3 regions of the Paenibacillus sp. NPDC055715 genome follow, and region 1 is predicted to be linked to each of the others. Evidence: predicted binding sites of a transcription regulator. Region 1 holds the regulator's gene; each other region holds the start of a gene.
What was found. Region 1 encodes Rex, which represses fermentation and respiration genes when NADH is low (regulators of the CRP and FNR family bind a similar motif). Its sites were predicted from a motif close to TTGTGAAATATTTCACAA; they were not measured.
Positions count from the first base shown of each region.

Region 2: a site for Rex is predicted at 1,842-1,859, ahead of pflB (formate C-acetyltransferase). Genes of this name have one in related genera too.
Region 3: a site for Rex is predicted at 1,201-1,218, ahead of ACWGOO_RS17965 (cytochrome ubiquinol oxidase subunit I). Genes of this name have one in related genera too.

Region 1 covers NZ_JBSHGA010000004.1:171,433-174,721, reverse strand. The annotation lists gene dinG (ATP-dependent DNA helicase DinG) at 1-1,185, shown strand, start outside; gene ACWGOO_RS09250 (redox-sensing transcriptional repressor Rex) at 1,231-1,884, shown strand; gene ACWGOO_RS09245 (amidohydrolase) at 1,871-3,175, shown strand; gene ACWGOO_RS09240 (cell wall elongation regulator TseB-like domain-containing protein) at 3,213-3,289, shown strand, end outside.
Region 2 covers NZ_JBSHGA010000024.1:4,291-7,579, reverse strand. The annotation lists gene pflB (formate C-acetyltransferase) at 1-1,809, opposite strand, end outside; gene adhE (bifunctional acetaldehyde-CoA/alcohol dehydrogenase) at 2,137-3,289, opposite strand, start outside.
Region 3 covers NZ_JBSHGA010000012.1:21,100-24,388, reverse strand. The annotation lists gene ACWGOO_RS17970 (FAD-dependent monooxygenase) at 1-709, shown strand, start outside; gene ACWGOO_RS17965 (cytochrome ubiquinol oxidase subunit I) at 1,292-2,698, shown strand; gene cydB (cytochrome d ubiquinol oxidase subunit II) at 2,685-3,289, shown strand, end outside.

The DNA.
Region 1 (3,289 bases):
CCGGGCGAAACAGGGCAGTTTTCTTCCCGTCTCAAGCCGTCGGCCAAGCCTGCCAAGTGGGATCAGGCGGCTGCGCTGGAAAATCAGCTTTATGTAACGATGAGCGAAATTTTGCGCAAGGGCGACAAGCTGATGCTCGACGTGAAGGAAGAGCATGACGATTATGCGGCTGACAGCCTCATTACGGATATTACGGGACTGCTCAAGGATTTGGCAGGTATTAGGGAAAGCTTGCACTTTTTCATGCGGCTGGATGATGAAACGACCGTATACTGGCTCGAAGCGAGCGGGCAATTCCGCAGCAAGTCGCTGCAATTTTATGCGGTGCCCGTCGATGTGAGCCGCCAGCTGAAAGAAATGTTTTTTGATAAAAAAAGAAGCATTATTCTGACGTCTGCTACCTTGTCGGTGGATAAGTCGTTTCAGTACATGACCGATCAACTCGGCTTGCAGGAGGCCGTAGATCAAGGGCGGCTGATGACTACGCAGCTTCCGTCACCCTTCAACTACAGGGATCAGGTGCTGTTAGTCATCCCAAGGGATTTTCCGAGCGTGAAGGGCAGTGTGGGAGACGAGCATTTTGTAAATATGCTCGTCAGCTCGCTAGGCGCGACTGCTCAAGCGACGCGGGGGAGGATGCTCGTTCTCTTTACCTCCTACCGTATGCTTCGGCAGGTGTATGAGCCGCTCAAGGAAGCGCTGTCTTCCAGTGACATCACCGTGCTGGGGCAGGGCGTGGACAGTGGGAGCCGCAGCAAGCTGACCCGACGTTTTCAGGAAGCCAAAGCTTCTGTGTTGCTGGGAACCAGCAGCTTCTGGGAAGGCGTCGATATTCCGGGCAAGGCGTTGACGTGTCTGGCCATCGTCCGCTTGCCGTTCCAACCGCCAAATCACCCGCTGCTGGAGGCTAAAAGTGAGCTGCTCCAGCAGCAGAAGAAAAATCCTTTTATGAAGCTGTCTGTTCCACAGGCTGTCATTCGCTTCAAACAGGGATTTGGACGTTTGGTACGTACGGCGAGCGACCACGGAGTCGTTATCGTTTACGATACGCGTGTGATCGAATCTTATTACGGAAAGCACTTTTTGTACTCGTTACCGGGACCAAAAATGGAGCATATGCCGACGGAGCAAATGGTGCCCCGCATCGCCGAATGGCTTCAATCCGCCCCGGGGACAGATGCATAACGGACGGACATCTAAACATGTCTGTTACAATTAGGGGGAGCAAGTATGAAATCAGATAAAATTTCAGAGGCTGTCGTACGGAGGTTACCCGTATATTTACGTTATCTGAATACACTGTACAAACGGGAAGTGGCTACGGTCTCTTCCCAGGAGCTGGGACAGAGACTGGATCTGAATCCGGCTCAAATCCGTAAAGATCTCGCGTATTTTGGAGATTTTGGCCGTAAGGGTATCGGCTATGACGTTACTTATCTTATCGAGAAAATACGCCATATCCTGAAAATCGACCAGCAAATTAACGTGGTATTGGTCGGAGCAGGTAATCTGGGGCAAGCCCTTTCGAATTATAATGCTTATTTAAAAGACAATATGAAAATTGTAGCGGTATTTGATGCGGTTCCAGATAAAGTCGGAACCAGGATCAATACGCTGGTCGTACAGCCGATGGATGAACTGGAAGCGACTGTGAAGGAACAAAACATTCGGATCGGGATTATTACCGTACCGGATTTTGAAGCACAGCATGTGGCTGACAAGCTTATTAAGAATGGCATTGGAGCGATCTTGAATTTTGCACCCACCATTCTCAAGACACCTGCGAGCATCCGGGTACATGCCACAGACTTTACAACGGATTTGTTAAGCCTCGCTTATTATTTAGAGGACCGAAAGGAAGGTACGCAACATGACAGCAAATAATAAATGGATGATTAAAAACGGTTCTTTTGCCGTGAATAGAACAGAGACCGGGGTAATCCGCGGCTATATGATCGTAGAGGACAGCCGCATCACTTACATTGGCGAAACTCTGCCTGCGGGTGATGAAGAGACAGAAGCGATTGACGGTAACGGGTTGCTGTTTTTACCTGGGCTAATCAATACACATGGCCATGCGGCGATGTCTCTATTGCGTGGGTATGGGGACGATTTGGCTCTTCAAGTATGGCTTCAGGAAAAAATGTGGCCTATGGAAGCAAAATTTACGTCTAAGGATGTGTACTGGGGTACGTCCTTGTCCGTGCTGGAAATGTTGAAAGGCGGTACAACAACCTTCCTGGACATGTACGATCATATGGACGAGGTAGCTCGTGTAGCTGAAGAGTCTGGCATTCGTGCCAGTCTGATGCGTGGAGCGATTGGACTGTGTTCGGAGGAAGAGCAGCGGATCAAGCTGGCTGAGGCTGTGACCTTTGCGCGTAATTGGCATGGAAAAGCAGACGGTCGCATTACGACCATGATGTCTCCGCATGCGCCGTATACGTGCCCGCCTGCGTTTATCGAAAAATTCGTACAGGCAGCGCATGATCTGGACTTACCGTTGCATACGCATATGTCCGAAACCATTGCCGAAGTAGAACAAAACGTACGCGACTACGGCTTACGTCCGGTTGCACATTTGGATAAGCTGGGCTTTTTCTCCCGTCCATCGCTTGTTGCCCATGGCGTTCATTTGAATGACGAAGAAATAGCTTTGCTGGCTGAACGTGGTGTAGCGGTTTCACATAATCCGGGCAGCAACTTGAAGCTGGCAAGTGGTGTGGCCAGAGTGCCCGACCTGCTGCGTGCAGGCGTTACTGTCTCTCTCGGAACAGACGGTCCCGCTAGTAACAATAACCTGGATATGTTTGAAGAAATGCGTCTGGCAGCGCTCATTCACAAGGGAGTATCGGGCGACCCCACCGCAGTTCCTGCGGGTGAGGCGTTGCGCCTGGCAACGGAGTATGGAGCGAAGTCGATTGGCTTGAAAGAGGTAGGAGCGCTGGCAGCAGGCAACAAGGCTGACTTTATCGCGCTCGATCTGAATCAGGCGCATTTCTTGCCGCGTACGGATCTCATATCTCATGCCGTATACTCTGCAAGCGCCAAAGACGTGGCTCATGTATGGGTAGACGGTCGTCAGGTTGTGAAAAACGGTGAGTGCCTGACTATGGATGAGGAACGTATCAAGCATGAGGCACAAGCCGCCTTTGAAGGGCTGCTGTCGCGCTAATTCAGGTGTCACATCCCCTTAGAGAGGAAGCACAGGTTTGAAAAATAAGAAAAAATGGATAGCCGTCGCTATTCTGGCCGTCATACTGATCCTGGTCAGCATTTTCTGGTATTA
Region 2 (3,289 bases), on a different contig from region 1:
CAGTACAGATTGAGTAGGAATCGCATTCCGGTAAGCTTTGTGCTTGCGGATCATGCCCATGAAGGACTCTACCAGTTCTACTGCGATGTTATCTACACGATCATCGTTATTACCGTAGCAAGGGTATTCGCCTTCGATTTCAAAGTCAATAGCGATGCCTTTTTCGTTACGGATTGGTTTCACCTTCGCATGTTTAATGGCACTCAGGGAATCTGCAGCAACGGACAGACCGGCAATACCACAAGCCATCGTACGGACAATATCACGGTCATGCAGCGCCATTTCAATCCGTTCGTAGCTGTACTTGTCATGCATGTAGTGAATAACGTTCAAAGTGTTCATGTACAGTTTTGCCAACCATTCCATCATTGGTTTGAAGCGGCTCAGCACTTCCTCGTAATCCAACACTTCACCTGTGATTGCAGGATATTCAGGACCCACTTGAGCACCTGATTTTTCATCCACACCACCGTTGATGGCATACAACAAAGCTTTAGCTAAGTTGGCACGGGCACCAAAGAATTGCATTTGTTTACCGATTTTCATTGCCGATACACAACAAGCGATACCATAATCATCGCCATAAACCGGACGCATCAGATCATCATTTTCGTACTGAATGGAGCTGGTTTCAATGGATACTTTAGCACAATATTTTTTGAAACCTTCAGGCAGTTTTTCCGACCATAGTACAGTCAGGTTTGGCTCCGGTGCAGGTCCCAGATTGTACAGGGTGTGCAAGAAGCGGAAGCTGTTTTTAGTAACCCGAGTTTCTCCAGTAATAGACATACCGCCAATGGATTCAGTTACCCATGTTGGGTCTCCGCTGAACAGTTCGTTATAATCAGGTGTGCGCAGGAATTTAACAATACGCAGTTTCATAACAAAATGATCGACCAATTCTTGTGCTTGCTCTTCTGTCATTGCGCCTTCTTCCAGATCCCGTTGAGTATAGATATCAAGGAAGGAAGATACGCGTCCCAAGGACATTGCTGCACCATTTTGTTCTTTGATCGCTGCTAAATAGCCAAAATACACCCATTGGAAAGCTTCTTTAGCGTTGTTAGCAGGTTTTGAGATGTCAAAACCATGCTCAGCAGCCATTTGTTTCAGCTCGTTCAAAGCGCGAGTCTGCTCGGAAATTTCTTCACGCAGACGAATTACATCTTCTTCCATAGAATCCAATTCAAGGCTTTTTAATTGAGCCTTTTTGTCTTTAATCAGGTAGTCTGCGCCATACAGTGCTACGCGACGGTAGTCACCGATAATGCGGCCACGACCATATGCATCCGGCAAACCAGTGATAATACCCGCTTTACGAGCTGCTTTCATATCATCAGTATAAGCGTCGAATACACCCTGATTATGCGTTTTGCGAATATTAGTGAAGATGTCAACAATGCTTTGCGGTACTTCAAAGCCATAGGCCTTGCAAGCGTCGATCATCATCCGGATTCCACCAAACGGCTGCAAGGAGCGTTTGAATGGAGCGTCTGTTTGTACACCGACAACTTGTTCTTTATCCCGGTCTAGATAACCCGGCTTATGTGAAATAATAGTGGATGGCGTATTCACGTCTACATCAAGCACGCCGCCGTTTGCCAACTCTTTTTTGGTAAGATCGGATACAATATCCCACAGTGCAATTGTGTTGGCGGTAGGGCCAACCAGAAATTCTTCGTTGCCGACATAAGGTAAGATATTGGTTTCAATAAAATCGTTGACGTTAACTTCTTTAGTCCATTTACCTTTTTTAAAACCTCTCCAGCCAGATTGTTGCTCTTGTAATTTTCTCTCAATCACCGACATGTAAATCCCTCCAAATTTTTTGTCTTCCGGACTTGTGATTTTTTTCACAATTAAATAATACTTTAGCCCGGCCTTTTCACCGATGTCTTACGCTCAGTGTCGGGACCTTTCTTACACCCTCATTGTAGAATAATGATAGCGTGTAGTATGTGACAAAAATCACAATAAAGGTGATATTTATCACTTTATTTTCCCCAACTTCACGCCCGTACCTTTATGCTTGCCGTTCATCTTCCTTCCCAAACCAGCACAGGCCCTCTATATAGAGAGCCTGCGTTGGTATTGAACGGGAAAATACTTAGTCACAAGCCTCTTCGTACCTATATATTATTGGTCAAAACGTCCGTAGAAGGCATTGCGGTATACATCAGCCAATTCGGTAACCAGCGGCAGCTTCGGATTCGCAGTTGTACATTGATCCTCAAAAGCGCGATCTGCCAGATAATCCACACGCGATTCAAAATCCTTCGCATCAAAGCCGATTTGCTGGAACGACTCCTCGATACCGAGTGTTTTGTTCAGCTTACGGATTGCTTCAATTAAGCTGTTAACCCCTTCTTCAGTCGTACGAGCAGGCAGTCCCAGTATGCGTGCAATTTCTGCATAACGCTCATCCGCAACAAAGTGCGAATATTTAGGGAACGAAGCAAATTTTGTCGGTTTTTTCGCATTATAGCGAATGACGTGTGGTAACAAAATGGCATTCGTACGGCCGTGGGCTGTATGATATTGTCCGCCCCATTTATGCGCAAGACTATGGTTAATGCCCAGGAACGCATTGGCAAACGCCATCCCTGCCAGTGTGGAAGCATTATGCATTTTTTCACGAGCCAGCTTGTCGCCAGTCAGAGCCGATTGCTCCAGGTATTGGAATACCAGTTGAATGGCTTTAATCGCCAGACCGTCTGTGTAGTCACTAGCCATTACGGACACGTATGCCTCAATGGCATGTGTCAGAACGTCCATACCTGTATCTGCTACAGCTGTTTTAGGCAGCGAATATACAAACACTGGGTCAATAATTGCCACATCAGGGGTCAACTCATAGTCAGCCAGCGGATACTTCGTGTTGCCCTGATTTTTATCTGTAATAACTGCGAACGACGTAACTTCCGAACCTGTACCCGAGGTTGTAGGAATGGCTACAAATTGCGCTTTTTGACCAAGACGTGGGTATTTGTAAATCCGTTTGCGGATATCCATGAATTTTTGTTTCAGATTGTTGAAATCAGTATCTGGGTATTCATAGAACATCCACATGCCTTTAGCCGCATCCATTGGCGAACCGCCGCCCAATGCGATGATGCAATCTGGTTGGAAACGTCTCATCATTTCAGTACCACGTTCTACTGTAACTGTCGATGGATCTGGCTCTACTTCTGAGAACACCTCGATAGCTACCGGTGTTTGGCGCTGGTGCAAATAATGAATGACACGATCCACATATCCGAGTTTCACCATCATAGGGTCTGTGACAATC
Region 3 (3,289 bases), on a different contig from region 1:
TCACCGGGTGAGTGAACATTTCCGTAAAGGCAGAGTATTCATTGCAGGAGATGCTGGACATATACATAGTCCGGTAGGTGGTCAAGGGATGAATACCGGGATTGGGGATGCCATGAATTTGGCATGGAAACTTTCGGCTGTTCTTCGTAAAAAAGCAGATGAAAAAATACTGAATTCATATGAAGAAGAACGGATTGCATTTGCAAAAACATTAGTATCAACAACAGACAGAGTATTTCAAGCAGTAGTTAGCCATGGTATCGTAGGAAATACCATTCCTTATCTTTTGCCTAGGATGATAAGCATCCCAGCGATAAGAAAGAAAATGTTCAGGTTGATATCCCAAACGCACATCCATTATCCAACCAGTATGCTCAGTGAGGGAAGAGCAGGGCACGTACATGGAGGGGATCGATTACCATGGATAGAAACTGATGATGGAGATAATTTTAATGATCTGCAATCTGTAGACTGGCAATTCCATGTTTACGGTGAATCAACCGAGGATCTTCGCCAACTTGCAGAGTCTTCAGCGATTCCAATACATGAAATTAAATGGAAGAAATCCATGAAAGGTGTTGGAATCATTCCCAATTGTGTCTTATTGGTGAGACCAGATGGCTATGTAGCTTTAGCGAATGCCGATCAGGATACTGATAAAATTAAATCCTACCTTGATAAATATAAAATCTCTTCAATTAGATGTTAGGTCAATCAATGGCAGCCGTTACTGTCCCCATTAGGGTTATCTACTAAAATGGGCGTAGCACAAAAAATCCCTATACTGTGACTGTTCAATGTGCTGTTCAAGGTGTCTGTAGCAGGGGGTTATCCGCTAAGTAAAAAGGAAGTAATGGCATGAGATTCTTTTACAGGCATGGCAGTTGATAGCTTCCCTCAGTTTCACTCTATGAAGTCTCTCTTGCAGATGTCGGAGGAAGGTTCTCCGAACGAAGAGAGACTTTTTTGCGCGAAAAAACGAGGTAGATCAATCGCAAATGTCGCATTTTCCATAAAAAAGGATTTTTTCATAAATTGGAATTATTACGACACAGCTTTGACACGATGTTCACACTTTCGATTCTATTTCATTCAAACCTATTCTATATAATGATGATATTCTGAAGCCGGATCATGAGACTACGCAATGAAGATGCCTGAGGGAGCTTTTCATAATAAGTGATCGTTCCACATGTAACAATGTGAATATGTTCACAATTATGAAGGGAGGCTTCAGAACCTAATTATTAACATTCATTCTTAAGAGAAGCGCAGGGGGAGGAATAACATCATGGACGTATTAGAATTGGCAAGGTTGCAGTTTGCAACCACAACAATTCTTCACTTTGTTTATGTGCCGATCTCCATTGGATTGTCGTTGCTGGTGGCAATAATGGAGACCATGTATGTAATCAAAAAAAATGATTTGTACAAAAAAATGGCTCAATTCTGGGGAACGTTTCTGCTCATTAACTTTGCAGTGGGCGTGGTCACTGGGATTTTGCAGGAGTTCCAGTTCGGGATGAACTGGTCGGACTTTTCCCGTTTTGTCGGTGATGTGTTCGGTACGCCGCTGGCGATTGAGGCACTGCTCGCCTTTTTCCTGGAATCAACCTTTATCGGATTGTGGGTATTCGGCTGGGAACGGCTGTCCAAAGCAGTCCATTTAACTTGTATGTGGCTAGTATCCATCGGTACGATGCTGTCTGCCCTGTGGATTTTGGCAGCCAATTCATTCATGCAACGTCCAGTAGGATATGAGATTCATAACGGTCGTGCAGAAATGAAAGATTTTTTAGCTCTGTTGACAAACGAACAGCTGTTATGGGAGTTTCCACATACGCTGTTTGCGGCTTTTGCGACAGGTGCTTTTCTCGTCGCGGGTATTAGCGCATGGAAGCTGATGCACAAGAAGAATCTGCATTTTTTCAAGCCTTCTTTCAAAGTAAGTATTATTGTCGCATTGATTAGTTCGATGCTGATCCCGATGTTTGGTCACGGACAGGCTCAATATCTGGTGGAAACACAGCCGATGAAGATGGCTGCCAGTGAAGGGTTATGGGATAACAGTAGTGACCCGGCCCCTTGGACGGTTATCGCAGGCATTGACCCTGAAAGGAAGGAAAATAGCTTTGAGTTAAAGCTTCCTTATCTCCTGAGTTTGCTGTCCTATAATAAGCTATCCGGCGCGGTACTGGGGATGGATGAGCTTCAGGCACAATATGAGAAAGCCTACGGCCCGGGTAATTATATCCCGCCGGTACGTACTACATTTTGGAGTTTTCGCATTATGATTGCGGCCGGATGTGCCATGATTGTACTTGCTTTGTACGGGGCTTATCTGACATTCCGTAAAAAATTGGAGGGTTCGCATCGCTGGTTCTTCCGCTTGATGATGTTGGGCATATCTCTTCCATTCATTGGGAACACCGCGGGTTGGATCATGACGGAAGTGGGGCGTCAGCCTTGGACTGTCTTTGGTTTACTTCAAACCAAAGATTCCGTTTCGCCTACCGTTGTGGCAGGGGAAGTGCTGTTCTCACTGATCTCGTTTACCGCATTGTATTTAATTTTAACGGGTGTGCTGGCATTCCTGTTTGTCCGTACAGCTCGCAAAGGTCCGGATATCGAACCACATCTGGAAACGGTAATCCATGATCCATTCGCTCAAGGGGGTGACACCATTGTCGTTAAATGATTTGTGGTTCTTATTGATTGCTGTGCTGTTCACCGGATTCTTCTTCCTGGAGGGCTTCGATTTTGGCGTGGGTATGGCTACAGGTCTGGTGCCGCGTAATGACCAGCAAAAACGGTTGATGATCAATACGATTGGTCCATTTTGGGATGCGAACGAAGTATGGCTGATCACAGCAGCAGGCGCGATGTTCGCGGCTTTCCCGCACTGGTATGCGACGATGTTCAGCGGATATTATCTGGTATTTGTACTTATTCTGCTTGGTTTGATCTTACGTGGAGTTTCCTTTGAGTTCCGAGGCAAGGCAGAAGGAAAATGGTGGACAGGGACGTGGGATGCCTGCATTCTGATGGGTAGCTTTCTGCCGCCGATGCTGTTCGGTATGGCTTTTGCGGCTTTGGTAAAGGGTGTACCTATTCAGCAAAACATGGACTTGAAAGCCGGATTCTCCGATGTGTTTAACGGATATACGGTATGGATTGGACTGACCGTGGTGGGGATGTGCCTGATGCATGGGCTGACGTTTATTTCCCTGCGGACGATTGGAGAAGTGCGGGATCGTGCCCGTGTGATTGCGTCTAAATTCCTTCCGAT